DNA from 2 places in the Pseudoalteromonas sp. SR44-8 genome. Region 1 is predicted to be linked to the other one. Evidence: predicted binding sites of a transcription regulator. Region 1 holds the regulator's gene; the other holds the start of a gene.
What was found. Region 1 encodes FliA, which starts transcription of late flagellar genes. Its sites were predicted from a motif close to CTAAAGNTNNNNNNNNNNNNGCCGATA; they were not measured.
Positions count from the first base shown of each region.

Region 2: H5183_RS05955 (DUF4402 domain-containing protein) is a predicted target of FliA. The motif match lies at 1,408-1,434, and genes of this name have one in related genera.

Region 1 is NZ_JACJDS010000006.1:54,265-68,267, forward strand. It holds gene fliR (flagellar biosynthetic protein FliR) at 1-716, shown strand, start outside; gene flhB (flagellar biosynthesis protein FlhB) at 726-1,856, shown strand; gene flhA (flagellar biosynthesis protein FlhA) at 1,952-4,060, shown strand; gene flhF (flagellar biosynthesis protein FlhF) at 4,084-5,565, shown strand; gene H5183_RS04145 (MinD/ParA family protein) at 5,558-6,418, shown strand; gene H5183_RS04150 (RNA polymerase sigma factor FliA) at 6,445-7,155, shown strand; gene cheY (chemotaxis response regulator CheY) at 7,196-7,579, shown strand; gene H5183_RS04160 (protein phosphatase CheZ) at 7,597-8,361, shown strand; gene H5183_RS04165 (chemotaxis protein CheA) at 8,376-10,574, shown strand; gene H5183_RS04170 (chemotaxis response regulator protein-glutamate methylesterase) at 10,643-11,773, shown strand; gene H5183_RS04175 (flagellar motor protein) at 11,766-12,530, shown strand; gene H5183_RS04180 (flagellar motor protein MotB) at 12,536-13,495, shown strand; gene H5183_RS04185 (ParA family protein) at 13,504-14,003, shown strand, end outside.
Region 2 is NZ_JACJDS010000008.1:134,048-153,386, reverse strand. It holds gene H5183_RS05965 (molecular chaperone) at 1-270, opposite strand, end outside; gene H5183_RS05960 (DUF4402 domain-containing protein) at 279-749, opposite strand; gene H5183_RS05955 (DUF4402 domain-containing protein) at 760-1,353, opposite strand; gene H5183_RS05950 (SPOR domain-containing protein) at 1,473-2,105, opposite strand; gene galU (UTP--glucose-1-phosphate uridylyltransferase GalU) at 2,227-3,105, opposite strand; gene H5183_RS05940 (thymidylate synthase) at 3,141-3,992, opposite strand; gene lgt (prolipoprotein diacylglyceryl transferase) at 4,008-4,811, opposite strand; gene H5183_RS05930 (sulfite exporter TauE/SafE family protein) at 4,824-5,633, opposite strand; gene ptsP (phosphoenolpyruvate--protein phosphotransferase) at 5,715-7,988, opposite strand; gene rppH (RNA pyrophosphohydrolase) at 8,006-8,527, opposite strand; gene mutH (DNA mismatch repair endonuclease MutH) at 8,955-9,626, shown strand; gene H5183_RS05910 (2OG-Fe(II) oxygenase) at 9,641-10,615, opposite strand; gene eno (phosphopyruvate hydratase) at 10,807-12,105, opposite strand; gene H5183_RS05900 (CTP synthase) at 12,217-13,851, opposite strand; gene mazG (nucleoside triphosphate pyrophosphohydrolase) at 13,990-14,802, opposite strand; gene relA (GTP diphosphokinase) at 14,811-16,967, opposite strand; gene rlmD (23S rRNA (uracil(1939)-C(5))-methyltransferase RlmD) at 16,976-18,301, opposite strand; gene barA (two-component sensor histidine kinase BarA) at 18,400-19,339, shown strand, end outside.

The DNA.
Region 1 (14,003 bases):
TCAGCTCGATGATTATGATCATGGCGGGGCTGGGTGCTAAAAATGTGCCTACGCGGATCAAGATGGGTCTAGCGGTAATGATTACTTTTTTAGTTGTACCAGTACTTCCGCCTGCGACATTTAATAACTTATTCTCTTTTGAGATGATATTGGTAGTTATTCAACAAATGTTAATCGGTGTTGCTATAGGTTTTGCTTCTGTACTGATGTTGAATACTTTTGTGTTAGCAGGGCAAATATTAGCAATGCAAACTGGCCTTGGTTTCGCCTCTGTTGTTGATCCTTCTAATGGTATGAGTGTGCCTGCTGTTGGGCAGTTTTATTTGATTCTAGCCACGCTATTATTCTTTGTATTTAATGGCCATTTAATGATGATCCAAATGGTAGTGCATAGCTTTGAGGTGCTACCAATCGACGGTAATTGGTGGGCGGTTGATCATTATTGGGACATAGTGACGTGGGGCGGCTGGATGTTTACTACCGCCTTGGTGTTATCTTTGGCGCCTTTAACAGCTATGCTGGTGATTAATATGTCGTTTGGTGTGATGACCCGTGCAGCACCGCAGTTAAACATTTTTTCAATCGGTTTTCCGTTTACCTTGGTTGCAGGTTTAGTCATTATTTGGGCAACCTTAGGTAACTTTGTTACTCAATTTGAATTTCAATGGCTAAAAATGATTGAGTTAATGTGTACTTTAGTTGGTTGTTCCCCATAGGAGAGAGTGATGGCTGAAGATTCAGGTCAAGAAAAAACCGAAGAACCCACGGGGAAAAAAGTAGACGACGCGAAAAAGAAAGGCCAGGTTGCGCGCTCAAAAGAGCTTGGCACCATGTTTGTACTTATTTTTTCAGCGATTTCATTACTTATGTACGGACCTGAGATTGGCAAGGGACTGTATAATATAATGGGTCGCATGCTCAGTTTGAACCGCAATGAAACCTACGATACTACGAAAATGTTTTCTGTGTGGGGAGCGGTGGCCGATGCGCTAGTATTTCCGATGGCGATGTTCGTGTTTATTATTGTGCTGGCGGGTATCATAGGTAATACCTTGTTAGGTGGTTTTAACTTTAGTTGGGAGGCGGCAGCACCCAAAGCCAGTAAAATGTCACCAGCAAAAGGTATAAAGCGGATGTTAGGTCCACAAGCGGGCGTCGAGTTGGTGAAATCGATTTTAAAGTTTGTGGTCGTGGCGGGCTTTGCCATTTTTTTGATCAACACCTTCTTTGATGAAATTCTTCATCTGAGTATTGAAAGTGCGCCGGGCAATATCATTCATGCCTTAGAGATACTCGCATGGATGTTTTTAGGGCTGACCTGCACCTTAACCATTATTGCTGCGATTGATGCGCCATATCAAAGCCATAAACATCACAAAGAATTAAAAATGACTCTACAAGAAGTCAAAGATGAATATAAAAATTCTGAAGGTGATCCGCAAATTAAAGCGCGTATAAGACAAACGCAAAGACAAATGTCGCAGCGACGCATGATGCAGGATGTGCCAGATGCCGATGTAGTTGTTACCAACCCTACTCATTACTCTGTGGCATTAAAGTACGACACAGAGCGCGCTGGCGCGCCTATATTAGTTGCCAAAGGCGTTGATGAGATGGCGATGCAAATTAGAAAAATAGCCATAGGTAACGAGGTACCCATTGTAGAGTCCCCCATGCTTACTCGAGCACTGTATCATACTGCCGAAGTAGGAGAACAAATCCCTGACCAACTATTTACTGCAGTCGCACAAGTTTTAGCTTATGTATTTCAGCTTAAACGCTTTCAAAAAGGCCGTGGTAAACGCCCTACAAAATTGAATAAAACACTCCCAATTCCAGATGCCTATAAGTATTGATTTGAATAATCAGTATTCTTTTAAGCTCGTAATTAATAACTTGGAATAGTTATTGCAAATTCCGTTTAGTGTCAATTTTTTGAAATTGTAGAATTATGGAATTTAAAGCTGTATTACAACAACTTAATAAAGATAAAAAAGAGTATTTAAAAGGTGTTGGTACACCTTTGCTAGTGCTCGCTGCGCTGGGCATGGTGATTTTACCGTTACCGCCATTTTTACTCGACATTCTTTTCTCGTTTAATATAGCTTTAGCATTAGTGGTGTTGTTAGTGACAGTTTACACCATGAAGCCTGTTGAATTTGGGATGTTTCCCGCAGTACTATTGATTGCAACTATTATGCGTTTGGCACTAAATGTTGCCAGTACCCGGGTGGTGCTGCTTGAAGGCCATAACGGTGGCGATTCCGCAGGTAAAGTAATCGAAGCTTTTGGTTCAGTGGTAATTGGTGGCAACTACGCAGTTGGTTTAGTGGTGTTTTTGATTTTGATCATCATCAACTTTGTGGTAATCACCAAAGGCGCAGGCAGGATCTCTGAGGTATCGGCACGCTTTACCTTAGATGCGATGCCAGGCAAACAAATGGCCATTGATGCCGACTTGAATGCGGGTTTTATTAGTGCAGAGCAAGCACGAGACCGCCGTGAAGAAGTCACCCGTGAAGCGGACTTTTATGGCTCTATGGATGGTGCGAGTAAGTTTGTAAAAGGTGATGCGATTGCTGGTATAGTGATACTGATCATCAATATTGTTGGCGGCTTGTTTGTTGGTATGATCCAGCATGATTTAAGCTTTGGTAACGCAATGGAAGTGTATACCTTACTGACCATTGGTGATGGTCTAGTTGCACAATTACCATCATTACTGTTATCTATTGGCACTGCAATTGTTGTTACTCGTCAAAATGAATCGCTCAATATGGGCGATCAATTTAAGAAACAACTCGGTAACGAAAAATCATTATTTATTGCTTCGGGTATTTTAATCGTGATGGGTTTGGTCCCGGGTATGCCACATTTTGCCTTTTTAAGCCTTGGTGCTTTACTTGGTTATTTAGCGTATTACACCCAGCAAAGTAAGCTCAAAGAAGCGGCTGCTAAGGAAGCAGAAGCTGCCAATGGCGGTGCAACAGGCACTGGTGTTGCTAACAAGCAAGAGCAAAAAGAGCTAGGTTGGGATGATGTACAACAAGTTGATGTAATTGGCCTCGAAGTTGGCTATCGCTTAATTCCATTAGTTGATCAATCACAAGGTGGCGAATTATTAAACCGAATTAAAGGGGTACGTAAAAAGTTATCTCAAGAACTTGGTTTTTTAATTCCACCGGTGCATATTCGCGATAACTTAGAGTTAGACCCAAATGCATACAGAATTACCATGATGGGTGTTTCAAGTGGTGAGGGCGAGCTTAAGCACGGTGATGAGTTGGCTATTAATCCTGGCCAAGTATTTGGTCCAATAAAAGGGATTGCTACTAAAGATCCTGCCTTTGGTCTAGACGCTATTTGGATCAAACCAGATCAAAAAGATGAAGCACAATCACTCGGTTATACCGTGGTTGATGCAGCGACTGTGGTAGCAACGCATATTAGTCAGTTACTAACTAACAGCGCGGCCTTGTTACTCGGCCACGAGGAAGTGCAAAATCTATTAGATATGCTGGCAAAAAGTCATCCTCGTTTAGTTGAAGGGCTAGTGCCAGATATTTTACCACTAACAGCAATTGTTAAAGTATTACAAAATTTATTAAATGAAGGCGTTGCTATTCGCGATATGCGTTCAATTGTACAAACCCTTGTTGAGTATGGCCCTCGAAGCCAAGATCCTGATGTATTAACCGCAGCAGTGCGAATTTCACTGCGCAGATTAATTGTTCAAGACGCGGTTGGAATGTCATCAGAAATCCCTGTCATAACCTTGGCGCCTGAGTTGGAACAGATGTTGCATCAGTCACTACAAAATGCAGGCGACGAAGGTGCCGGAATAGAGCCAGGACTTGCAGAGCGACTTCAACAATCATTAAATGAAGCGCATCAAAACCAAGAAATGGCCGGTGAACCTTCGATATTGCTAACGTCAGGAATGTTACGCACTGTGTTATCTCGTTTTGTTAAGTACACCATTCCAGGATTGCGAGTGATGTCTTATCAAGAGGTACCAGACGAAAGACAGATCAAGATTGTCAGCTCAGTAGGCCAATAATCGGATTTTAAAGGGGTTGAACCATGAAAATAAAACGTTTTTTTGCTAAAGATATGCGCACCGCACTGAAAGAAGTTAAAGATGAACTCGGTGTAGATGCTGTAATCATGTCAAATAAAAAATTAGCCAATGGGGTAGAGATTGTTGCCGCCGTTGATTATGAAAAAGCAGCCCCGAACGCACCGGCACAACCACATGTTGCTAAGGCGCAACCGCAAACGAATGCTAACTTTGTTAAACCTGCGCCACAACGTGCGCAGCATGAGCCGCAAGCTGCGGTAGCTGATAGCTTACAAGCATTATTAGAGCGCCAATCACCGCGTCCACGCTCACCTGAGCTTGCGTCTATGTTTAGCCAGTCAGGGATTGATACATCTACTCAGTATCAACCACAGCAACAACATCAAGCACAGCAAGCTCGCCATGAACCACAAGCGCATAGTGATTTTGCTCGTCGTGATACTGCGCCGCGTCCACAAACGCAAGCACATAGCTTAGGTTTTGATGATGATCTAGAAAGTGGTTTTGATGATTTAGATACTCCGATGCCAACAAAAAGTGCAGCCAAAACAGATGAAATCACCGCTATGCGTGATGAAATGGCTGCGATGCGTCAATTACTTGAGTATCAGGTATCGGGTTTGATGCAACAAGATTTAGCGCGTCGCGATCCTACTCGCGCATGCATGATCGATCGTTTAGTTGGAATGGGTATCGACAGTGAAGTTGCAGAGCAAATGGCCTGCTTTATTCCGGACGATGTGTCACGTCAGCAAGCCTGGCAAGCACTATTGCAAATGGTTGAAAACCAAATGCATACTACAAATAACGAAATCCTTCGCCAAGGCGGGGTATATGCACTTGTTGGTCCTACTGGGGTAGGTAAAACTACAACCGTGGCAAAACTTGCAGCCCTTGGCGCACAAAAATATGGCGCAGATAAAGTTGCGCTAATTACCACTGATACTTACCGTATTGGCGCTTATGAACAGTTAGCTACTTATGGCCGGATCATCGGTTGTGGTGTAAAACAAGTTAAAGATGCCAATGAATTAGCAGAAGTTTTATATCATTTACGAAATAAGCGTCTAGTATTAATAGATACTGCGGGAATGAGCCAACGTGATTTACGTTTAACTGAGCAGCTAAATACACTAATGCGTAATCAACGTGTCGATATTCGCAATTATTTAGTGCTCAGTGCGACCGCACAAATTAATGTTTTACAAGAAACCGTAAGACATTTTAAGAAGGTACAATTAAGTGGCTGTATTTTCACTAAATTAGACGAATCATTAAGTTTAGGTGAGATTATTAGTATAGCGATTCAAAATCGCCTTCCAATAGGGTATCTTACTAACGGTCAGCGCGTTCCAGAGGACATTCGGGTCGCCAATGCAGAGAAATTAGTAAAAAAAGCAGAACAATTGTATTTAAAAAGAACAAAAGCACAACATTCACGACGCCAAGCAGTAGCGTCAAGCACAGTAGGGATGTATGATTAACACAGTATTAGATCAAGCAAGTGGCCTGCGTAAAATGAGTCAAAACAATAATAACGGCGTTAAAGTTATCGCTGTAACAGGTGGTAAAGGTGGCGTAGGGAAAACTAACGTCTCACTTAACACTGCGATTGCGTTGGGTCAGCTCGGAAACCGAGTGTTAGTTCTGGATGCCGATTTGGGTTTAGCAAATTGTGATGTGATGTTAGGGCTTCGGGTTGAACGTAATCTATCTCATGTACTATCAGGTGAATGTGAGCTCGATGAAATTTTAGTTGAAGGGCCTGCAGGAATTAAAATAGTACCAGCGACGTCAGGCTCACAAAGTATGGTGGAACTTTCACCATCAGAACATGCTGGATTAATTCGTGCTTTTAGTGAGTTGAATACCGAATTTGATATATTAATTGTTGATACTGCTGCTGGTATCTCTGACATGGTATTAAGTTTTTCGCGCGCAGCGCAAGATGTCATGGTAGTAGTATGTGATGAACCGACCTCAATAACCGACGCTTATGCATTAATCAAAGTGTTGAGTCGTGAGCATGGTGTGTATAAGTTTAAAATAGTTGCTAATATGGTGCGCAGTATGCGTGAAGGCCACGAACTATTTGCTAAGCTCTCAAAAGTAACGGATCGCTTTTTGGATGTCTCAATGGAATTGGTTGCAACAGTCCCTTATGATGAAAACATGCGTAAAGCAACTCGTCGTCAAAAAGTAATTGTTGATTTATTTCCAAATTCTCCAGCGGCAATTGCATTTAAAACATTAGCGACAAAAGCAGTTAAATGGCCTATACCTAATCAACCATCTGGCCATTTAGAATTTTTCATAGAAAAATTAGTAAACGGCTAACTATGACGGCATCGGTGAATAAAGCGATGGGATATCAATCGACACAAAATTTAAATGTGATTGTTGAGCGACATGCTTCTTTAGTTAAAAAAGTGGCTTGTCATTTGATCGCTCGTTTACCCGCGAGTGTGCAACTCGATGATTTGATTCAATCGGGGATGATAGGGTTAATTGAAGCATCAAAAAACTTTGATGCGACTAAAGGTGCAAGCTTTGAAACCTTTGCAGGCATTCGTATTCGTGGTGCGATGCTGGATGAAATGCGCCGAGGTGATTGGGCTCCTCGCTCAGTGCACCGTAATAGCCGCAGAGTTGCTGAAGCGATTAGTGAGCTAGAAAGCAGCCTGAATCGAGAACCTAAAGATAGTGAAGTTGCTGAAAAACTTGATATTACGCTAGATGAGTACCATCATATTCTTAGTGATGTAAATTCAAGTAAGGTTTTAGGTATAGAAGACTTGGGAATTGATGAAGATGTTATCACACCAGTGGGACATGATTTAGCACTAGACAAGCCCTTTAATAACGTTAAAAATGAACGTTTTAATCAATCATTATTAACAGCTATACAATCTTTACCTGAACGAGATGGGTTAGTATTGTCGCTTTATTATAATGATGAAATGAATTTAAAAGAGATTGGACATATACTCGATGTAAGCGAATCGCGTGTGAGTCAGATACATGGTCAGGCGATGATTAAGCTCAAAGCAAAAATCAATGACTGGATTAACTAGTAGTAAGTAAATATAGGTTCAGACCTCACCGGAGGATGTTTTGGATAAAAACATGAAAATTCTTGTTGTTGATGATTTTTCGACGATGAGACGTATTATCAAAAATCTGTTAAGAGATTTGGGTTTTACAAATGTACAAGAAGCTGATGATGGCTCAACAGCTTTACCGATGTTGCAGAATCAAGAATTTGATTTTGTAGTAACAGATTGGAACATGCCTGGCATGCAAGGAATTGACCTCTTGCGCGCTATCAGGGCCGATGACAGCCTGAAACACATCCCTGTTTTAATGGTAACAGCAGAAGCTAAAAAAGAACAAATTGTTGCTGCTGCACAAGCTGGTGTTAACGGCTATATCGTTAAACCATTTACAGCCGCAACACTGAAAACCAAATTGGAAAAAGTGTTTGAGCGTTTAGGTTAAATAAATAGGAGAGGCTTATGTCAGCACCAGCTGCGCCTCAGATCAGTTTAGAACAAGCCCGGCAGCTTGTGGTTTACCTTGAAAATGGTGAACAAGATAAAGCTGATCAGTTAATTATTGATGCGGCGTCAAAAGAGCAATCAGAATTATTTGCCGAAGTAGGCAAACTTACGCGTCAGCTTCATGATGCGTTGAAAAATTTTGAGCTTGATACACGTTTAGCTGATTTGACCAAAGACGCACTCCCCGATGCTAAGCAGCGTCTAAACTATGTTATGGAAATGACAGAGAACGCTGCTAATAAAACCATGGATGCTGTAGAAGCAAGTTTACCAATTGCCCAACAGCTTGCAGATGATATTTCAGACATTAAACCCACTTGGGATCGTTTAATGAATCGTGAAATTGAGCTAGGTGAGTTTAAAACATTATGCCACAGCTTAGATAAGTTCATGAATAGCTCGCAAACTAAAACGGATGAGTTGCAAGGACTCATGACCAATGTCTTGATGGCACAAGATTTTCAAGATTTAACAGGTCAAGTGATCCGTCGAGTGATAGAGCTTGTTAGAGAAGTAGAAGACAGCTTGATCCACTTGTTGACAGCATTTGGTAGCCAAGATGATAGCGAAACAAAAACAATAGCACCAGTCATTGAAAAACCGCCTGCTGAAAATACACTTGCAGGCCCTGAAGGGCCAATTATTGATAAAGAATCTCGTGATGATGTTGTCTCAGGACAAGATGATGTTGATGATTTATTATCAAGCTTGGGCTTCTAAGAGGAGAGAACTGCATGAGCTTTGAAGTCGATGAAGATATTTTACAAGATTTTCTAGTAGAGGCTGGAGAAATTCTTGAGCTTTTGTCAGAACAGCTGGTGGAGCTTGAAAATAACCCAGATGATACCGAATTACTCAATGCAATTTTCCGTGGTTTTCATACGGTAAAAGGCGGCGCAGGTTTTTTAAGCATGACTGAGCTAGTTGACGCTTGTCACGGTGCAGAAAACGTTTTCGATTTATTGCGTCAAGGTGTTCGTAAGGTTAATTCTGAGCTGATGGACGTGATCTTGCAAGCGCTCGATACTATCAACGAAATGTTTGCGACCATCCAAAGCCGAGAAAAACCAGAACCTGCAAATCCAGAGTTGCTGGCTGTTTTACATAAATTGGGATTGCCGCCAACTGCTGAAGAACTAACTGGCGCTGCTGAGCCTGCAGACGATACTCCTGTTGTTGATGCTGATGCTATTTTAGATGATTCTGATGATCCATTTGCATTTGACTTGTTATTTGATGGTCAAGTTGATAGCGATAAAAAAGATGTTCAAATCGATGATATATCAGAAGATGAATTTGAAAGTTTGCTAGATGAGCTGCATGGAAAAGGACAAAGTCCTGTAACTCCAGCAGTAACAGTTAGCAATGAGTCATCAAATAGTGATATTACTGATGACGAATTCGATAATTTATTAGATGAATTACATGGTGTTGGTAGCTTTGGTTTGGTCAGTAATAAAGATGCTGCAAGCACCGAAAATACTGCGCCTAAACCGCCCCAAGCGTCATCAGAGCCAACTAAAAGTAATAGTCCAGACGAGATCAGCGATGATGAGTTTGAAGCATTATTAGATGAATTGCACGGCAAAGGGAGTGCACCACAAGCAGTTGCAGATACTGAGCCAACACCCGCTCAAAAACCAGTCCCTCCCCCAGCACCTGTTGCCGCAGCTAAACCTGCGCCTAAACCAGCAGTGTCTGAGCCTGCGAAAGCGGCTGAAAAGCCAGCTCCAGCGACAGCTGTTGCGAAAAAATCAGTTCCACCACAAGCTGATACCACTGTGCGCGTTGATACAAAACGCCTTGATCAAATAATGAATATGGTCGGTGAACTTGTGCTAGTGCGCAATCGCCTAGTCAGTTTAGCAACCAATACTGAAAGTGAAGCGATGGGTAAAGCCATTTCAAACCTTGATGTAGTAACTGCGGACTTGCAAGGTGCGGTGATGAAAACGCGGATGCAACCGATCAAGAAAGTGTTCGGTCGTTTCCCTCGCGTAGTACGTGATTTAGCCCGCAGTTTGAAAAAAGACATCAATTTATTGCTCGTGGGTGAAGAAACTGATTTAGATAAAAACTTAGTTGAGGCACTGGCAGATCCTTTAGTCCACTTGGTGCGTAACTCTGTAGACCACGGTATTGAAATGCCTGATGTGCGTGAAGCGGCAGGTAAAGCAAGGACTGGGACTGTAACTTTATCAGCATCGCAAGAAGGTGATCATATTTTGCTTACCATCCGAGATGATGGTGCTGGTATGGATCCCGAAAAGCTGAAAAAAATAGCAATCAATAAAGGGGTGCTTGATCACGAGCAAGCTGCTCGATTATCTGATACAGAAGCCTATAACCTTATTTTTGCACCAGGCTTTTCCACCAAAGAACAGATCTCTGATATTTCGGGTCGTGGTGTGGGTATGGATGTGGTGAAAACCAAAATTACCCAACTAAATGGTTCTGTGAGTATTCAATCTGAGCTAGGTGTAGGTACAATCCTAGAAATTAAAGTTCCGTTAACGTTGGCTATTTTGCCGACATTGATGGTGGTTGTCGGTGAGCAAACATTTGCATTACCACTGGCTGGTGTTAATGAAATATTCCACCTAGATCTAACTAAAACGAATGTAGTTGATGGCCAATTAACCATTATTGTTCGTAAGAAAGCACGACCGTTGTTTTATTTAGAACATTGGTTAGTCAAAGGTGCTGACAGATCATTACGCAAAGCTCAAGGCCATGTTGTAATTGTACAAATAGGTACGCAACAAGTTGGTTTTGTAGTGGATTCATTGATTGGTCAAGAAGAAGTTGTTATTAAACCGCTTGATGCTTTACTACAAGGAACACCTGGTATGGCAGGTGCAACGATCACGTCTGACGGTGGTATAGCGCTAATCTTAGATGTTCCAAACCTGTTAAAACATTACGCAGGTTAGTCCAATTCTTATCTTATTGTGAGAGCTATATATGGCTCTCACAGATAAAATTTACATAGAGTATGCCAATGGCAGTTAAAGTTTTAGTTGTTGATGATTCAAGTTTCTTTCGCCGCAGGGTGAGCGAAATACTCGAGCAAGATAAGGATATTGAAGTAATTGGTTTTGCGGTAAATGGCAGAGAAGCGGTAGACAAGACAAATCAATTGCGTCCAGATGTAATCACTATGGATGTTGAAATGCCTGTGCTTGATGGTATTAGTGCTGTAAAAGAGATCATGGCAGCAAATCCAACCCCAATTCTGATGTTCTCTTCCTTGACCCGTGATGGCGCAACAGCAACCTTAGACGCACTTGATGCGGGTGCTTTAGATTTTTTACCGAAAAAATTTGAAGACATTGCTCGTAATAATGAAGATGCGATTAAGTTATTACAAAATAAAGTAAAAGAAATTGGACGCAAGCGTCTATCACGCTTCAGTAGGCCGACACCGACATCAATACCTTCCGTTTCTGCAGGTACAACAAGTCGACCTGCGATAACTCAACCTGATAGAAGTTTTAACCGCAGCACAGCGCCCGCTTCGAACATTGCAGCTAATACACGTGCTTCGGGTAAGAAATATCAAATAGTTGCAATAGGCACCTCCACAGGGGGGCCTGTCGCACTGCAAACTATTTTGACTAAGTTGCCGGCCAATTTCCCACATCCCATTTTGTTAATACAGCATATGCCAGCTGCGTTTACGCCAGCATTTGCCGCTCGTTTAAATGGCTTGTGCAAAATAAAAGTAAAAGAAGCACAACAAGGCGACCGATTAATGCCAGGCGTCGCTTATCTAGCGCCAGGTGGTCAACAGATGCTGGTTGAGGGACGAGGTGGAAATCGCACGTTACGTGTTTTTGAGGACGACAGTGCGCGGATCACTTATAAGCCCAGTGTTGACGTTACTTTTGCTAGTACAGCCAAATCTTTTCAAGGTGATGTGTTAGCTGTGGTACTTACAGGCATGGGCGCTGATGGACGAGATGGTGCAAGAATGCTCAAACAAGCCGGCGCCACTATTTGGGCGCAAGATGAAAAAACCAGTGTGGTATATGGTATGCCACAGGCGGTTGCTAACGCTGGGCTATCGTCGGCAAGTATCGCACTTGAAGAGGTTGCTAATCGGTTAGTTCGAGAAATTGGTTGTGGATAAGTTGTCGTTTCTAGGCCTGTTCGTTGCACTTTTGGCGATTGGCTATGGTTACTCACTAGAGGGTGGGGTTGTAAGTGCTTTATTTAATGGCCCAGCACTAATTATTGTATTGGGTGGTACGTTAGGTGCTGTAATGCTACAAACACCGGCACATACGTTTAATAAAGTTTTAAGAATAAGTCATTGGGTGTTTTTTCCTCCAAGTCATGATATCGACAGAGCAATTGAGCAAGTTAAAAGTTGGTCACAAAAAGCCCGCCAAGAAGGGTATTTAGCACTTGAAGAAATAGCGTTAACCCATCCGGATCCATACGTTGCCAAAGGCTTGAGTTTACTGATTGATGGCAACAGTGAGCAAAAACTCAGAGATGCGTTAGAAATTGATTTATTGCTAGAAAGAGAACGGCTGCTTGAAGCCAGTCGAGTTTATGAGGCGTTGGGCGGTTACAGTCCTACTATCGGTATATTAGGTGCAGTGCTTGGTCTGATCCAAGCAATGTCATTTATCACTGAGCCTGAAAAGTTAGGTGCGGGGGTTGCGACGGCTTTTATCGCGACCATCTATGGGGTTGGTTTAGCAAATTTACTGTTTTTACCCATGGCTAATAAGCTAAAACAACAAGTAGAACAAAAGATGCTGTTTCATGAGTTATTAGCTGAAGGAATTATTGCAATGAGCCAAGGTGATAGCCCTGTCAATATTGAGCTGAAACTTGAAGCGTATCGTGTAGAGCGTCCAAGTCAGCTACAAGAATAATTATTATGATGCGCCGTCGACTTCGTCACTCATCGACCAAAAGTCAGCATACAGAACGTTGGCTAGTGTCGTACGCCGATTACATGACTATTATGTTTGCATTCTTTGTAGTGATGTATGCGATTGCGATTAATAAAGAAGAAAGCTTCCAAATTTTATCTGATTCGCTGGAGCAGGTTTTTGACAAGTCAGCTCGTCAGTATAGCCAAGAAGGCCAAGGTGTGACCGGTACTGGTTTATTAACCGACAGAGTAAGCCCAGAAAAAGAACTGTTGTTTGGTGAGAGTATTCAAAAGCAAGAAGTTGGCCCGCAGTTACTTGATGGCCAAAGCGACACCAGTAACATAAAACAAAAACACTTAGGTAAACCGCTAGATAGTTTATTAACTAAATTACAATCAGCTTTGATCGATGAAATACGCGATGGCGAAGCAAGTTTAGAGTTACACCAAGACTGGTTGATTATTGAGTTAAGCTCAGGAATGTTATTTTCCAGTGGCAGTGCTGTGGCGCATCAACGCGCGAAAGCAGTAATAAAATTAGTGAACGATATTATTGCTCCTGTAGATAACTACGTCAGAGTACGTGGTTATACCGATAATGAAACTATTCATAATGAAATGTTTCGTTCTAATTGGGAGCTATCTGTTGCAAGAGCGACCTCTATTTTAGTCGAACTTGATGCATTGGGTATCAACCCTGCGCGAATGGCCATCGAAGGTTACGGTCAGTATTCTCCTTTTTCCGATAATGATACAGAGCAAGGGCGCGCTGAAAATCGTAAAGTAGTCGTTGCATTATCAAAATATGGTTTACCACCCAAGCCCATTGTATCAATCGAGCAATCAGCAATAGAAACTGAAGCTGAGCAGCCAATTGAGTTGCCAAGTGATGATAACACTATTAAAGTGATCCAACTCCCACACGGTGGTATACGAATTACAACGCGCAACGAACAAAAATAAGGTGTGATGTGAAAATTTGGACGGTAGCAAATCAAAAAGGCGGAGTAGGGAAAACGACCACGGCTGTGAGTTTAGCTGGTATATTAGCGCTGCAAGGAAAGCGGGTATTACTGATTGATACCGATCCTCATGCATCTTTAACGTATTACTTTGGCATTGATTCAGAAGATTTAGAAGTTAGTGTGTATGATATATTTGCCCGTGGTAACACCATGGCAAGTGAAGAAATATTGCAAGCTTTGTGTCCATCGAACATAGACAACTTAGATATTCTTCCTGCAACTATGGCTATAGCGACACTCGATCGTAGTATGGGTAATAAGACCGGAATGGGGCTTATCTTAAAAAAAGCCTTAGCAAAAATTAGTGAGCATTATGATTATGCTATTTTAGATTGCCCGCCAGTGTTAGGTGTCTTAATGGTTAACGCATTGGCTGCAAGTGAGCGCATTTTAGTGCCAGTACAAACTGAGTTTTTAGCTCTCAAAGGGCTTGACCGAATGATGCG
Region 2 (19,339 bases), on a different contig from region 1:
TTGCTTAGGGGATAAACGTGTCATTGGCGATAAACTGTTTTCGGTCACTTGCGCTAAATTATTATAACCCCCACCTGGTAAAGCTTGTTTTTCACTCCAGACTACTCGGTACGTACGTTGTTCATCAGAATTATTGATCACCGTGACTTTAGCACTACGCTGGCGTTCATCAAAAGTAACACGGGTAGGTGAAATCAATAAGTTTGCCAAGGCCATTTGGCTAAAAAATGCTGTTAGTAGCACACACATCACTGTTAATTTATTGAACATCTCAGTCCTTAGTAGTCAATCGAAATTTCTAGGTTAGTAGTTGAGGAGTAGTCGCCATCGGAATAGCTTTTACTACTAGGTTTTGTTATTAATGTGCCGCCTATAAACACTTTCGCCTCACCTAAATCATCAGTGATGGTAGATTTTGGAAAGCCATTAAGACGTACTTCAAAATCGGCGCTGCTGCTACCCTGTGCGTTGTGCTGTAAGGTTACAGAATTAACTAATTGCATAGTTAATTCTGTATGTGCAGGGAAATCGGTTAGTAATAGCTCAGCAGGTCGTCCTTTCTCTAGTACATAAATTTTACCCATAGTATTTATGTCACCGTTCGCTTTGATTATCACGGAACTAACATTACTGTTACTTGGTATGACTAACGTGCCAAAATCAAGCGACTGTTGCTCTATGGTATTTGCGAAATGGTTAGGGCTGTAAATTAAAATACTTACAGCCACTGCATAAGGTAAAAGTCGCACTAGAAGCGATTTAATAAGCGACTTCGATTTGGAAAGTACCTGTGTATTCAACATCTTTGTAAGGTACTGTTGTTACTAAGTTATCTGTAGACAATGTGGCACCAATAGCAAATTCAACTTCACCTTTTTCACTGGCGATTAAGTTTGGCGTTGTCTCGTCATAAGCCGTGTTTATGTTTGGTCCACTAGTAATAAAGAACTTCCAACCATCAATTGAGAATTGCGGCTCACCCGCTCCTTTTGATGCAGATTCAAGCCTTCCTGTGCCTGGTTTAGTAATAGTAAGTGCCGCATTAGGTACTACATCTGACACTGTAAAAGTAGCAGGTGAACCTTCTTCAATGACTGAAATTAAAGCATCTCCGTCATCATTTTTAGTGGTTTTAATTGCTGCATTAGGGTTGGGGTTAATTGTCAGTGTCGCAAATTTGACGCCATCAGCTTGTGCTACAGCACGTATAGTACCAAAACTAAGATCTTCCCCCTTACTTAAAACAACAGTGTTTTGTACTTTAACTGTTGCAGAAAAGTCAGCGCTTGTCGCTAATGTAGGAAAAGAGTGAATTAAAGAAAAAGCGCTAATAATAGCAAGAGATCGTTTCATATTAAATCCTTATAAAAATGGGGCATTACCATAAAGAGCCCCTATCATAAGATTTATCGGCAATTAGAACAATTACTTTAAGATTAATTACATAAAAATCAGATAAATAACTGGCTTAGTTAAAGTGGCTCACCAACAAACGGAGCACTCAGGCATTTTTGGCCTAAACTTTGCGCTAAAGAACAAAATAGATTGGCCTCAGTATAATTTTGAAATGGCCCAACTCGTAACCCATACATGGTAACACCTTTATTTTGACGCTCAGTCATTACAAAATCTAATTGGCTAAATGCCTGTGGATATTGCTGCTGTAACTTTGTTATTTGCGTTCTCACTCTTTGCGGTTTTAAATACAGCCCAAGTTGCGCGCCTGGCAGTGAATTGTTATACAGTGGCTGGGGGCGATTTTCGATCTTTTTTGAGGAGTTAGCAGTATCAGGGGTCTGTTTTTTTTCAGCATAATGAGCCACCGTAACATTATCATCGCGAAGCATCGCTGGGTTTTCTGCAATATCAGTTTGAGAGGAAAGTGCCATTATTAATAGTTGCAAGTCTTCCTCCATCGCAGCTAAACGAGTAATACTCTCTTGTTGCGAGTGCCATTGCTGAACATACTCTTTGACTTGTTGATCAGAAATTAATGCAGGCTGCTGTTCCACCGAGTTAGCATTAATACTACTGCACCCACTAAGCCAGACAGTTGCTGTAACCAACACTGTGGTATACCAAGCTTGCTTTTTAAAACACATCATCTGTTAGCATCAAAAATAAATAATGCCATATTATAAGCAAAGTCAGTGCCAGTTTCAGGATTTTTAAGCAATAAAAAAGTGCCACTAAGGCACTTTTATAAGTTAGGCTCAATAAATGAGCTTAAACTAAGGTTTTAATAAAATCACTTAGTTCATCTTTAAATTCATCACGACGCAGTGCAAATTCAATAGTAGCTTTTAAATAGCCCAACTTACTACCACAATCATGACTACGCCCTTTTATCGCATAAGCAGCAACAGATTCTTTTTCCATCAACATAGCAATTGCGTCTGTTAACTGAATTTCGTCGCCGGCGCCTGCGGGAGTTTTTGCAAGTAATGGCCAAATATTTTTACTTAGCACATAACGACCTACCACAGCCAAATTTGATGGTGCGCTATGCACAGGAGGTTTTTCAACCATATTAAGGATCGCTGCGCTTTGCCCTTGTTCAAGCTTTACGTCGCCTAAATCGACCACACCAAACTTATCAACATCCTGCATAGGCACAGGCTCAACCATTATTTGGCTTTCGCCGTTTGCATTAAAGCGAGTAATCATTTCAGCTAAATTATCTTTTTGAAGATCGCTTTCAACGTCATCAATAATTACGTCTGGTAAAATAACCACAAACGGTTCGTTACCAATAATCGGCGCAGCGCAGTTTATTGCGTGCCCTAACCCTTTTGCTTCACCTTGGCGAACGTGAATAATTGTCACATCTTTTGGACAAATAGCTTGTACTTCAGCAAGTAACTGACGTTTAACCCGCTTCTCTAGCGTTGCTTCTAACTCAAAGCTGGTATCAAAATGGTTTTCAATAGAGTTTTTACTAGAGTGAGTCACTAATACAATTTCTTTAATACCCGCAGCAACCGCTTCATTAACTACATATTGAATCAAGGGTTTATCTACAATCGGTAACATCTCTTTTGGAATAGCTTTAGTAGCTGGCAACATACGGGTGCCAAGTCCTGCAACTGGGATCACTGCTTTCATTATTCTCTCCTTAAAACTATGATGCTTATTAATTGTTACACTGAAAACGGGTATTTAATTGCATCGTGGCATTGATAGCCATTTACCTCAAAGTCATCACGGGTGACCCACGTTTCGATATCTTCGAGTGATTTAATATTTGGATTAATCGTCAACGTAGGTGATGCAAATGGCTCACGCTGTAACTGCACATCGCGCATTAATTCCAGTTGGTTCTCATAAATATGGGCATTAACGATTTTATGATAGGCCTTACCTGCTTTGTGGCCAGTGATCTGCGCGACCAGTGCAAGCAATACAAAACATTGAATTTGATTGAAGTTCAAACCAAGTGGCACATCACAACTACGCTGATACGAGGTTAAATAAAGCGTATCGCCAAGAAGCGAAAAAGTATGCGTGTGCATACATGGGCGCAAACACCCTAACTCAAATTCACCCGGATTATAAAAAGTGATGATCTCGCCTCTGTCATCCACACCATTTTTTAAATTATCAATGACTTTTTTCAACTGATCTAACGCAGTGCCATCAGGGCGTTGCCAATCACGAGCTTGTACGCCATATACTCGGCCCATGTCATCCTCACCTTGGCGGTTCGGATTATTTAACCATGCTTGGTTTTCATTGGCATTAGCATCCCAAGTCATGCAACCTATGTCACGAAATTGCGCAGCGCTACTATAACCACGTAAATAACCTAACAATTCAGCTATCGCCGCCTTGTAGTAACTTTTACGGGTAGTGATCATTGGGAACTTATTATTTGCCACATCATACTCAAGCTCGGCATTGATAACCGTTAAGCAACGAGTTCCTGTACGTTTATTTTCAACCCATACGCCTTCATCAACGATGCGCTGACATAATTCTAAATATTGTTTCATTGTTAACTTCTTTTATTAAGCTTTGCTGGCAACAGCTGGCTGTGGCTTTTTATACGCCCATATTATCAAACCTAGGCCTGCGATGACCATCGGCAATGACAATATTTGCCCCATTGAAATAAAGCCGCCAAATAAACCTAAATGCGCATCGGGTTCACGTACGTACTCAACGCAAAATCTAAATACCCCGTAGCCTAGTAAAAATAATCCGCCTACGCTGCCCGCTGGACGTGGCTTTTTTGTAAACACATACAGAATAATAAACAGCACTAGGCCTTCTAAAAATGCCTCATACAACTGTGATGGGTGACGCGCCAGTGGACCACCAGTTGGGAATACCATAGCCCATGGTACATCGGTAGTTCTGCCCCATAATTCGCCGTTAATAAAGTTACCAATACGCCCTGCTAAAAGGCCAACCGGCACTAGCGGAGCAACAAAATCCCCCACTGCAAGTAACTGTTTTTTACGTGTCCAGGCAAACACACAAATAGCGGTTATCACCCCTAAAGTGCCACCGTGGAAAGACATACCACCTTGATCGATTCTAAATAAATACAGTGGATTTTCTAAAAAATAACTAAATTGATAAAACAGTACATAGCCAATCCGACCACCCAGAATGACTCCCAACATACCGTAGAACAGTAAATCACTGACCTCTTCTTTTGTCCACCCCGAGTTAGGTTTAGCCGCTTGCCTATTTGCCCACCACATCGCAAAAGCAAAACCAATTAAATACATTAAACCGTACCAACGTACGCTGAGAGGACCGACAGAGAAAATAATCGGATTGATGTCTGGAAATTCAAGAGCCATAAAAATTAAACCTTAACTAAAAACCATTTGAAGCGCGATAATAACCAGTAACACCGCGAACACTTTTTTTATCGTTGAAACAGGTAAATAATGCGTTGCTTTGGCTCCAATTGGTGCCATAAACCACGAAGTTATTACTATACCTAATAATGCTGGTAAATACACAAAACCTGCAAAGCCATGTTGTAAATCGGTTACTTGCCAACCAGCGCTGATATACCCCACAGAGCCAAATAACGCAATCACAATGCCACATGCTGCCGCGCAGCCTATGGCTTTTTTAATATCAACTGAAAAATAATGTAGTAGCGGCACAATCAATGCGCCGCCACCAATACCAATCAAACCTGATAATCCGCCCATCACTGCACTAATAGCGCCAATAATTGGGCCTCTTGGCATAGGTTTGACCGCGACAGGTTTATTACGAGCAGACAACACCATACGAGCAGCAATAAACACCACACTAACAGCAAAAACGATGCGTAATAACTGTTCTGGAATTAAACTCGCGGCAAAACCACTGATCAGAGCACCAAGTCCAACGCCAGACATAACCCAAGGCGCAATTTCCCATGGCACATTTTGATTCTTATGGTGCGCTAATGCAGATGACGTTGAAGTGAATAAAATAGAGGCAAGCGAGGTAGCAATAGCAATAACCAGTACATGATCAACCGCAACAACATTAAAATGCACTAATAATGAACTCAGTACTGGCACAATAATTAATCCGCCGCCAATGCCTAATAACCCAGCTAAAAAACCAACCACACAACCTAATAGCGCGCAGCTGATAATCAGGATAACTAAATCATGCATCGTACACTCTTATAAAATTGAATTTATTATATGCATATACTAATCGATTATATCGAATCTTTACAGCACTCGTTTAGGCTACTAAGAAGCCTGATTTGGGGTATAAAATAATTCACCAAGTTGATGCTCAATCATAAAATTACGCGTTAACCTAAGCACTTGTTTTGCAGTAGATTGTGCTAAACACTCCGCCAGTAATGCTTCCATATCGCTGGCTTTTAAACGTCTTAATACCCATTTAACTTTACTTAATGATGAGTAGTTCATACTCAAGCGTCGATAACCCATCGCAATCAGCAGTATTGCACCTTCAGGATCGCCACCTAATTCACCACATAAACTAAAGGACATTTCATATTGCTGACACTCTTTTGCAACTTTTTGCAGTACTCTTAATACCGCAGGATGATAGGGATTAAATAAATCAGCAACACGCGCATTAGAACGATCGACGGCAAGTAAGTATTGCGTCAAATCGTTACTACCCACAGAACAAAAATCTACTTTTTTAGACCATTCAGGGAGCATAAATACACTTGAAGGGACTTCTAACATTACGCCAATCTCTGGGCGTTCAATGGCTTGCTCTGGGTATTTTTCTTCCAGTTCAAAATAGGCTTGCTCTAACAACGCTAAAGATTCATCAACCTCTTCGGTACCGCTTATCATTGGCAGCATAATTTTTAAATTACCTAAACCAATATTTGCTCTAACCATGGCTTTGAGCTGATCTAAAAAGATCTCTGGGTGGTCCAATGTGACACGAATACCCCGCCAGCCTAAAAATGGGTTTTCTTCAGTAATATCAAAGTAATCAAGTGCTTTATCACCACCAATATCAAGCGTACGCATCACTACAGGTTCTGGATGATAACTGGCTAATACTTCGCGATACCAATTCTCTTGTTCTATTTGTGATGGAAACTGGCCTTTTTGCATAAACCAGGCTTCAGTTCGGTATAAGCCAACGCCATCACAGACTTTGGTGTTAGCTTTTTCAGTATTGAGTTCCAAACCAGCATTGAGCAACAAGCTAATATGCTCGCCATCTAATGTCACTGCATCGCATTCTTGCTCAGCCACAAACTTGTCGTTTAATAGACTTTCTTGGTGCTGTAATTGTAAATACTCATCTTGTAGCATTTGCGAAGGCGAAATATATAATCGCCCTGCGTATGCATCTAAAATCATTGGTTTACCATCAAACTGCAATAACGGTAAATCTTCAATACCCCAAATTGCAGGGATCCCCATGGCACGGGTTAAAATTGACGCATGACTATTTGCCGCACCGTTAACACTCACCACGCCAACTAAATGGCCTTTAGGCACTTCTGCAAGCATGGCTGGGGTTAAAGTATTAGCGATCAGTACTGTATCTTTAGGATAACTTTTTACTGCGTGTTCAGTATTTACGAGGTGATGCAGTACGCGCAGGCCGATATCTTTAACATCAACCGCACGCTCTTTGATATAAGGATCCTGCATGGCATTGAATTGGGAGATCAATCGTTCGATCACTATTTTCAATGCACTTTTTGCACACCAGCCCTCTTGCAGCTGTGCTTCAACATTCTGCCCTAAACTTTTTGCATCCAGTAGTTGCTGATACACCTCAAATACTGCCAACGCTTCTTTAGGGATGGAATCGCTAAGAGTCATCGACAAGGTGTTAAATTCTTTGCGGGTTGCAGCAACAGCTTGAGTAAATAAGCGGCGTTGCTCAATACAGTTATCGTCTTTTTTTAATTCTATCGATTTAAAGTCAAGTTTCGGCAGAATAACAAACGCCTGCCCTATCGCAATTCCTGGCGCGCTAGAAACCCCTTTTAGCACCGAGGTCTGATGAGAAAACTCATCTTGGCGAAGAACTTCTTTGATTTCTGCATGGGCTAATTGCGACGCTAGTTGCGCAGATAACGTAATTAAAAAAGACTCTTCATCTTGACTAAATACACGGGCAATTTTCTGTTGTACAACAATAACGCCCAGTACTTTTTTTTGATGAACTACAGGCACAGACAAAAATGCGTTGAAGCCTTCTTCGTCCACTTCAGGAGAGAGTTTAAAACGGGGGTGAGACTTGGCAAAGGCAATATTAATAGGTTCTTCTCGTTGTGCTACTAAGCCAACTAAACCTTCGGTAAAACCGATTCTAAACTTACCCACGGCTGCGGGATTAAGCCCTCTGGTTGCCATTAATACAAAATTATCTTGACTGTAATCAGCAAAATAAATGGAGCAGCACTCAGTTTTCATGGCATCTTTCACCATTTCAACAAAACATGCTAGCGCACTATCCAAACTCGCTTGTTGCGAAACGGACTCGGCAATAGCTCTGAGTGTAGCCAGCATAATACTGCTCCTTTATATTATTTACCTTTATGGCGCCAAGTATCTTTGGACTGTTCACGTTTATTAAAAGGCATCGCAAAGGGTGCGAATTCTTTCATAACACGGCGATAAACATCGCGTTTAAACGATACAACTTGCCTTACCGGATACCAATAACTTACCCACCGCCAATCATCAAATTCCGGATGATGTGTTTTTAGTAAGTTGACGTCTTCGTCTTTACAACGCAGTTTCAATAAAAACCATTTTTGCTTTTGCCCAATACACACCGGACTGGAGTCTCGGCGGATCAAACGCTTGGGCAATTTATAACGTAACCAATGTTTTGAACTTGCGACAATTTCTACATCTTCAGGACGCAAGCCGACTTCTTCGTGTAATTCACGAAACATGGTCTGCTCTGCTGTTTCGCCACTATCAACACCACCTTGAGGAAACTGCCAAGAATGCTGACCATAACGTCTGGCCCAAAAGACCTGTCCCTGATTATTGCAAATTACAATTCCGACATTGGCACGAAAACCTTCGGCATCAATCACCTTAGTGCCTCATTTGTAAGTCGATTTTTAATGATTGTTCCACATTACCTGCAATACGGCAAACAATATTCAGAGTTTTACGCATCTTACTCACAGCTTGTGCATAACTTTAGTTTATGCAGCTCATTTTGCAAACAAATCCACAATAACAGATCCAATAACTTGCCTTTTCCACAGTTTCTGTGGATAACATTGTTCATAGTTATGTATTTATCCCAACAAGTTTTCAACACAGCTTAAAGGCTTTGCAAATTTAACAGTTAAAAACCATTAAATTCAATACATTAAGCTTAAAGTCAGCAAGTTTCACCTTGCCTAAAAACACAGCAAACTATCACTGAACAAAAAACACCCAAACGCAAAGATATCCACGGTTAAACTCTTTTGCTATCATGAGTAGTGAATTTATACAACCAAATAACTCGCTATGAAACCGATAAAACCACATTCAATCAATGAATTAATGCAACGTGTTAGCAACATTTCAGGGCTGACATTAGGCCAATTAGCAAGTCATTATCAGTTTAAAACACCTGAGCATTTATTAAAGGAAAAAGGCTGGACGGGACAATTGATTGAATATGCATTAGGTGCAACGGCAGGTTCCAAACCAACCCCTGATTTTGAAGAGCTCGGGATTGAACTTAAAACGTTACCAATCTCATATAAAGGCAAACCATTAGAGACCACTTTTGTGTCTGTGACACCGTTATTGAATGTCACAGGTATGACATGGCAGCAAAGTAATGTGCGTAAAAAACTCAATCATGTCTTGTGGCTACCCATTCTAGGCGAGCGAGACATTGTGCCATTTGATAGGACCATTGGCAGTGGCTTTTTATGGCAACCCTCCGCTGAGCAAGATGCGCAGTTACAGCGAGACTGGGAAGAGCAAATGGAGTTGATTGCACTGGGACGTATTGATGAGATCTCAGGGCATTTAGGGGATGCGATGCAAATTCGCCCAAAAGCAGCTAACAGCAGAATAGTCACCGATGCAATCGGTCCAAACGGGCAAATTATTAAAACCCTACCCCGTGGTTTTTATTTAAAAACCAGCTTTACAGGGCAGATTTTGAAGCAGCAATTTCAGCTGTGATCATCCGTTAAATGTTAATCTTTATGCCATATAGATGCGCGTAGCCAAAATGGCTTCTCTCGCATCCACAGCGTACATATCCATTTTTCCCCCGATAACACTGGTTTACCGCTATGTACTGACTTTTTGTCCACTTTATTATCAAACATATTATTGAACTTAATAATTTGCCCTTGTTTAGCTTTTACGCTTATATTCCAATCTTTAAAGGCCGTTTCTCCGCCGCCAAACCCCTCATTTAAATTAATAATACGTGTACGTTGCCTTTGCCCGAAAAAATTTAGCTCATTTTTAGCATCTTCGTTTGAGGGAGTTATAAAATCATAGTGCCACTTATATTGTTGGCCTTTAACATAACGGTAAACCACCATAGGTTCAGCATAAGCTAAATCAGTATAGTCATCAGAGCACATGAGGCGCTGTAGTATAGCAACCGAAATATCACCTACAGGTAATTGCGTTATAAGTTGCTCGTTATCCCTAATATCTGCAACTCTCTGTCTAGTAGACGCCTCTGCATAGACAGCAGCTAAACTTAAACTCTTCGCAGCAAACTTAATTATCTCGTTGGCCAATTCTTCCGTTAGCATACTTTCTATTATCGTCACGGGTGTTGATTGCCCACTAGATTGAGGCACTGCTGGGGTAATTAAGCTAGACCACAAATTTATCAAATCAGGTTCTGCATATTGCCTTATAACATTAGGCATACTCGATAAATGCTTTGCAAAACTATCAACTGTATCATGGTTAACTATTCTCTTTGGCCAAAAATGAGTCAATATCTGAAGCGCTTTAATTTCATGGTGCTTAGCTAAACACAAAACAATTGCGAGTTCTTGTGGACAGCTTGAGCATGACACAACATGACATAACCAATGATAGACAAATTCGGAATCTGTAAGAGCAAAATCTAAAATTCTTTGTTGTGGTGGGAGCTCACCATGATACTTTGCATTAAGTAGATGAGTAATCTTGTTATTTTTCATAATCTGCTAACTGTTATTTTTTACACCAATAAAATAACAATTAAACAACAAAAAAAGAACCTTAAACCCCTATTAAATTTAAACTTTACACACCTACAACCTTATTGCATAAAATATCATCTAACAAAACAAAAAAATCCCCGCATTTGCGAGGATTTTTCAAAAGTTTAAATCAGCTTCTTATAAAAGAATTACTGACCTTTAACTTCTTTAAGACCATTAAAAGGTGCTTTAGCGCCTAATTGCTCTTCAATACGTAGCAATTGGTTGTACTTAGCTACACGATCAGAACGGCTCAATGAACCTGTTTTGATTTGACCAGCTGCAGTACCCACTGCTAAATCAGCAATCGTTGAATCTTCAGTTTCGCCTGAGCGATGAGAAATAACAGCAGTGAAACCAGCGTCTTTAGCCATTTTGATTGCAGCTAACGTTTCAGTTAGTGAACCAATTTGGTTAAACTTGATTAAGATTGAGTTAGCAATACCGTTGTCGATACCACGCTTTAAGATCTTAGTGTTTGTAACGAATAAATCGTCACCAACTAATTGGATCTTATCGCCAAGTAATTTTGTTTGGTGTGCAAAGCCGTCCCAATCAGACTCATCAAGGCCATCTTCGATAGACACGATTGGGTACTGTTCAGTTAGATCTTTTAAGAAGTAGTTAAACTCTTCTGACGTGAATTTTTTACCTTCGCCTTTAAGGTCGTAGATATTTGCTTCTTTGTCGTAAAACTCAGACGCAGCACAATCAAGTGCTAGAGTAATGTCTTTGCCTAACTCGTAGCCTGCATTAGCAACAGCAACTTTGATTGCTGCAAGTGCCGCTTCGTTAGAGGCAAGGTTTGGTGCAAAACCACCTTCATCACCCACTGCGGTTGAATGACCATCAGCTTTAAGTACTTTGGCAAGGCTGTGGAATATTTCTGCACCCATGCGAAGCGCTTCACGGAAGTTGGCAGCGCCAACTGGCTGGATCATGAATTCTTGAATATCAACTGAGTTATCAGCATGCTCACCACCATTGATGATGTTCATCATTGGTAACGGCATAGAATAAACACCTGGTGTACCGTTTAAGTCAGCAATGTGCTCATAAAGCTCTACTTTTTTAGATTGTGCAGCAGCTTTTGCAGTTGCTAATGACACTGCTAAGATTGCATTTGCACCTAATTTTTCTTTATTTTCGGTACCATCTAAATCTAGCATTACTTGGTCAACAGTGCTTTGCTCTAGTGCATTTTGGCCAGCTAAGGCTGTCGCGATTTCATTATTAATAAAACCAACCGCTTTTAATACACCTTTACCTAAGTAACGTGCTTTATCACCATCACGTAATTCTAGTGCTTCGCGAGTACCTGTTGATGCACCTGATGGTGCAGCAGCGCGGCCCCATGAACCGTCAGCTAAATGAACATCAGCTTCTACAGTTGGGTTACCACGCGAATCCATAATTTCGCGACCGATCACTTTTACGATATTTGACATCTTGATTCCTCTTTTCCCAAAATGGTGAGTCTACTCCGACTTTATTAATTTTCCTTAATGCCGTCGGCTTTGAAAACAAATAAGCCGTGCATAGTGCACGGCTTATTCATATTACGATGACGCTTTTTGATGAATATGCGCAGCGGCAACAAACCCTTCAAATAGCGGATGACCATCACGCGGTGTTGAGGTGAATTCCGGGTGGAATTGAGCCGCAATAAACCACGGGTGATCTTTATTCTCGATGATTTCAACTAGCTTCTTATCTTCCGATAAACCAGTGAAACTCAAGCCAGCTTTTTCAAGCTGTTCAACAAAATTATTGTTTACTTCGTAACGATGACGATGACGTTCAACAATCTCATCACTACCATATACTTCACGTACTTTTGAGCCTGGTGTTAAATGACATTTTTGTGCGCCTAAACGCATAGTGCCACCTAAATCAGATTTTTCGCTACGTGTTTCAATGTTGCCTTCCGCATCTAACCATTCGGTGATCAAACCAACCACAGGGCTTGACGAGTTAGCATTAAACTCGGTTGAGTTTGCATCTAATAAGCCTGCAACATTACGTGCATACTCAATTAGCGCAACTTGCATACCTAAACAGATACCAAGGTAAGGTACTTTATTTTCACGGGCATATTTTGCCGCTAAAATTTTACCTTCAACACCGCGACCACCAAAACCACCAGGAACTAAAATAGCATCAAGGTTAGCTAGTAACTCAGTACCTTTACTTTCAACATCTTGTGAATCAACATATTGAATGTTTACTGTTAAACGATTTTTAAGACCTGCATGTTTAAGTGCTTCGTTTACAGATTTATAGGCATCAGGTAGTTCAATGTATTTACCAACCATACCGATAGTCACTTCACCCGTTGGGTTTGACTCTTGGTATAACACTTGTTCCCACTCAACTAAATCAGCTTCAGGGCAATCAAGATGGAAGCGACGACATACAAAGTTATCAAGCTCTTGCGATTTTAATAGCGCAGGAATTTTATAAATGCTGTCTACATCTGGTAATGAAATAACCGCTTTTTCTTCAACGTTAGTGAAAAGAGCAATCTTTGCACGTTCGTTATTTGGTAATTTACGATCTGAACGACAGATAAGAATATCTGGTTGAATACCAATCGAGCGTAACTCTTTAACAGAATGCTGTGTTGGTTTGGTTTTCACTTCACCCGCAGGGCCTAAGAATGGCACTAACGTTAAGTGAATAAACAATGCGCGCTCACGGCCAATCTCTGTGCCAAGCTGACGAATTGCTTCTAAGAATGGTTGTGACTCAATATCACCAACCGTTCCACCAATTTCAACGAGTGCCACATCATGGCCTTCAGCACCGTCATAAACACGTTGCTTAATATCGTTGGTAATATGTGGAATAACCTGAATTGTTGCACCAAGGTACTCACCACGACGCTCACGACGCAGCACATCTTCATATACACGACCTTGTGTGAAGTTGTTACGGCTTGTCATTTTGGTACGGATGAAACGTTCATAGTGACCTAAATCAAGATCGGTTTCAGCGCCGTCTTCGGTGACAAATACTTCACCATGTTGAATTGGGCTCATTGTGCCTGGGTCAACGTTGATATAAGGATCCAGCTTTAAAATGGTAACATTTAAACCACGGGCCTCTAAAATAGCTGCCAACGATGCTGCTGCAATACCTTTACCCAACGAGGAAACAACCCCGCCGGTAACGAAGATAAATTTTGTACTCATGCGAACCCTAGAATATCAGGAATTAAAAGGAAAAATATAGAATCAAGACGGGGCGAAATTATAGCAAAGGCACTGCCATCAATCCAGCGAAAGTTAGTAATTCTCTGCACAAAAAACGCACTCAGCGTTTCGCATTATTTACTGCTGCTTTTTTATCGCATCCCATGCGGCATCCATTTCAGCAAGGGTTGCTGTATCAAGCGATTGCCCACGCTCACATAAATAGGCTTGTACTTTTTCAAATCGCGCTGAAAACTTATCGTTGGCGCTACGTAATAATTGCTCTGGGTCACGTTTAATATGCCGTGCTACATTAACTGTAGCAAACAATAAATCGCCGATTTCTTCTGCGCTGTGTGCTGAAAATGGATCAACCGCGAGCGCTTCTTTTACTTCATCAACTTCTTCAGCCACTTTATCTAATGCACCATGATAACTAGGCCAATCAAAGCCTAATCCTGCAACCCGCTGCTGAATTTTTTTGGCTTTACTCAAACTAGGCAGATTTGCAGGTATATCTTGCCATAATGTGTCGCTCTGCGGTTCAGCTTTTGCTGCCCGCTCCTGTGCTTTTATGGTTTGCCACTGCTCACTGAGTTGTTGTTCAGTCAGCCCTTGCTGATCGGCAAATACATGTGGATGGCGACGCACTAACTTATTATTTAGCCCAGCCATTACATCATTAAAATCAAATAACCCTTGCTCTTGTGCCAATTGCGCATAAAAAATCACTTGAAAGAGTAAATCACCCAGTTCATTTTTGAGCTCACCGAAATCACCTTTTTCAATGCAATCGGCTACCTCGTATGCTTCTTCTAAGGTATGCGGTACGATGGATGTAAAGTCTTGCTTTAAATCCCACGGGCAGCCTGTTGCTGGATCACGTAATTTAGCCATAATGGCTAATAACTCAGTTAAGGTATTCGTCGAGGTATTAGTTGTCTGGTTCATTTACATTCCTAATGACTACGTTTTGCTTCATGCACGCCTTCGATTTGATCTAATTTTGATAGTAATCGATTGGTACTTGATAAATCATGTACTTCCACTTGCATGGTAAACAACGCTAATTGGCGGTCGTCTACGGTTTCCATATTCATATTCAGCACATTAACTTTTTCATTGGCCAGTACCGAACTAATATCACGTATAAGCCCAGCTCTGTCACTTGCTTCAATTTTAATACACAGAGCATAAGAGCCGTTAATTTCGTCTGACCAACTAACCGCAATAACACGCTCAGGATGTTGTGTTCTTAGATTATTAAAAGAATCACAATCAGTCCTATGCACACCTATGCCACGCCCTTGCGTGATATAACCGATTATTGACTCACCAGGAACTGGGCGGCAACATTTAGCCACATGGCTCATTAAACTACCAACCCCATCAACCACGATACCATTTTTATCACCGCTGATTTTAGTCGGGTTCTTAAAGCGGATGACGGGCTCGTCATCAGAGCGATCCGTGATAAAATTCAGCAACTGATTTAAACGCACATCGCCGGCGCCAATCGCAACCATTAAGTCATCTAACTCTTTAAAGTTATAGCGAATAATAGCCGGCTCTAAGTTTTTGTAGGTCAAATCGAGCTTTTGCAATTCGTTATCTAGAATTTCTTTACCAGCACTGAGATTTTTATCGCGATCGAGTTGTTTAAACCAGTGGTGTATTTTCGCTCTCGCGCGGGATGATTTAATATATCCCAGTGATGGATTTAACCAATCGCGGCTAGGATTCGGTTGTTTTTGGGTTAAAATTTCAACCTGATCGCCAGTGTGTAATTGATGGGTAAAAGGCACAATTTTGCCAAATACTTTTGCACCAATACAACGATGACCGACATTTGAGTGAATATAATAAGCAAAATCCAGTGGTGTTGCGCCCAGCGGTAAATCAAAAATATCGCCACGAGGGGTGAAAATATACACCCGATCTTCGACCACTTGATTTTTTAGCTCTTCGGCTAAATCGCTGCCATCAACCACTTCTTCTTGCCATTGCAATAATTTACGCAACCAGCTAATTTTTTGCTCATACCCAGAACCACGCCCAGGTAACGCCCCTTCTTTATACATCCAGTGCGCAGCGACTCCGAGCTCAGCATCTTGGTGCATCGCGTGGGTACGAATTTGAATTTCAACCGTTTTGCCTTCTGGGCCAAATACTACGGTATGAATAGATTGATAACCATTTTGTTTAGGGGTGGCAATATAATCATCAAATTCTTTATTTAAATGGCGCCAATTGGTGTGTACGATCCCCAGCGCACCGTAACAATCTTGCAATTCATCCACCACAATACGCATGGCGCGAATATCAAATAACTGGTCAAACTCGTAATTCTTTTGCGCCATTTTTTTGTAAATACTGTAGATATGTTTTGGCCGACCATATACCTCGCCTTTAATACCTGCTTGAGCCAGTTTAGTTTTAACTTGCTCAACCATATCTACCATATAAGCTTCGCGACCTAGGCGCTTATCATCCAATTGCTTGGCAATATTTTTATACACATCAGGGTGCAAATAGCGAAACGATAGATCTTCCAGCTCCCACTTTAATTGCCCAATCCCTAACCGGTTAGCAAGTGGCGCAAAGATATCAGCGGTTTCTTTTGCAGCAATCACCCGCTCTTCTTCGTTGGCGTTTTTAACCTCTCGTAAATGACATACCTGCTCAGCAAGTTTAATAACCACAGCGCGCACATCTTCAACCATCGCCAATAACATACGGCGTATATTATCAACTTGAACGGTGCCAGTACCTTGATGAGCCAAAGTGCTAATAGTAGCCATTTGTGCAACACCCGTTAGCAGAGTTGCCACATGGCTCCCCATCACATCGCTTACTGTATCGATGTCGATTAGATTAGCCAAAAAACTCGGCGTAATATATGCGGTAGCGAGGGTGTCTGCATCGAGATTCATTTCCACCAAAATTTCGACCATTTCCATGGCAATATTTTGTTGCTGATGATTATGCAGTTCAGCGCAAAGGGTATTCGCTTTACTTAATAGTTCGCGCTTTTCTTGCGTTAAGTTAAGTAAACCAAGTCGTGTGCTAAAATCACCCGGTTTGTCGTGTTGGTGTGATTGCCGAGTAGCTACCATAATGCGCTCTACCTCCGTTGAAATAACGCCATCGTTTCGATATGCCCCGTGTGTGGAAACATATTCATTAGCCCTATTTTTTCAAGTGAAAATGCAGCTTGCGTAATAATTGCGCTGTCACGGGCTAAAGTCACAGGGTCGCAAGATACATATAAAATCGTTTTAAATTGCTTCAGAGGCAGTTGCTCTAAAATAGCTAAGGCACCGGTACGTGAAGGGTCCAGTACTAATACATTCAACTCTTTACTAAACCACGGAGCTTGCTGCATTGTTTGTGTTAAATCAAAACAATGAAAATGAGCATTGGCTATATGGTTAGTTTGCGCATTTTGCGCCGCCATTGCAACCGCAGAAGCCACTCCTTCAACACCAATTACACTTTTTGCGTTGTTTGCCAGCGCTAAAGCGAAGTTACCAATCCCACAAAATAGGTCTAGTACCTGTTCGTCCCCTTTTAAATTCAGCCAGTCAACCGCTTGAGAAAGCATAGCTTGATTTACCTGCGCATTGACTTGAATAAAGTTTTCCAGCCCAAACGTAAATTTTAGTCCAAGTTCAGGTAAGCTATAAAACGGCATAGGTAAATGGCTGTGATTAATTTGCTGAGTATCTCCTTGCCATATTATTTGCCACTGATGGTCAAGCCCCTGCTGCTCAACAGTTGCTTTTAGCTTATCACTGATGCTTTTAGTGTGGCGGATCACCACAAAATTTTGCTCATCTGCTTGGCATAATTGTATATGGCTAACACTGCGAAGTTCGCCATATTGGTTTAATAACTGATCAAAAACAGTAAAAATTGCGGCAAAATCGTCACTCAGTACTGCACACTGCTGCACACTGACAATTTGTTTAGAACCTTGCGCGCGATAACCAACCCGCATTTTTTTTGCGGTTTTATCAAACATCACCGCTAACCGCGCACTGCGACGGTAGTGCGTCGGCTCGCTCAATAACGGGGCTTGCCAGTTCATTGCATCAAGCTTGGCAAACTTTGAAAACAGCTGGCTCACCGCCACTTGCTTTTCAACTAATTGTTGATCAAGTCGCAAATGCTGTAATTGGCAACCACCACATTGTTGATAATGTTCGCAAAACGGTTTAACCCGTGCTTCACTGGCCTGCTCAACTTTTATCGTTTTAGCCGCGCTATAACGAGCTTTATCTTCGGTTAGTTTGGCCTTAACCGTTTCACCTGTCAGTGCACCGTTAACAAAGCACACTTTATTATTATGCTTGGCAATCCCCCGACCTTGATGATCCATTCCTGAAATGGCTAAAGTTAACGACTGCCCAGAAAGGGTTTTCTTTTTTGCTTGGAAAAACTGCGCCATCGGGCAACACCTTAAATATTGATTCTACGAGGGTGATTGATTACTAGCTTATAAGTATATACTCTTTAACTAACTAATAATGATAACAACGTTCACTTATGACTAAACTTGGTTTGCGCGACTCAGTTTTAACGCTAACACTTATTCCCACAGTGATTATCGGATTACTACTTGGCGGCTATTTTACAATAAATCGTTACATTGAGCTTGATGAAATTTTATATCAGCAAGGTGCGACTATCTCAGAGCCACTGTCGATTGCCATTGAGCAGCCATTATTAGCAAAAAATAAACAGCTACTAAACCGTTTGATCAGCCATGCGCATAATAAACACTCTCCAGCAATTAAAACCATCGCAATTTTTGACGAGCATAATGAACTGGTATTAACCAGTAACTATCACCGTGACTTTGATGATCTACTGCACAATGAATACTTGCAAGCAGGAAAAAACACCAAGGTACTGCCCAGCGATCACCTAATTACATTTTTTACGCCGATCATCAATCACTCAACGCCAGACGCTCAATGGAATAATGCAGCGTTTCAAACATCTCTTGGCACTGTGGTGATTCAGCTCAACAAAGACCAAGCGATTATTGGTCAGCAACAAGCATTATTAGTCAGCGGTATCGTGATTATTTTAGCCTTAGTGTTAGCGGCTATTTTAGCCATCAGGCTTAGCCATATGTTTATGACCCCATTAAATAAGTTAGTACTGGCTACTGACAAATTAATCGAAGGGAAAAGAGAAACCGGCCTAACCGCTCCGATGATGGGCGAGTTTGAGTTATTACGCCAAGGGCTAAACACCATTTCTGATACTATGGTGATGCAAAAAGATGAAATGCAAAAGCACATCGATCAGGCAACCAGTGACTTGCGCGAGTCGTTAGAATTATACGAAACACAGAATATTCAGCTCAGTATTGCTAAAACCGATGCCCAAGACGCCAACCGCGTAAAATCGGACTTTTTAGCGAAAATGAGTCACGAATTACGCACACCACTCAATGGTGTCATTGGCTTTACTCGTC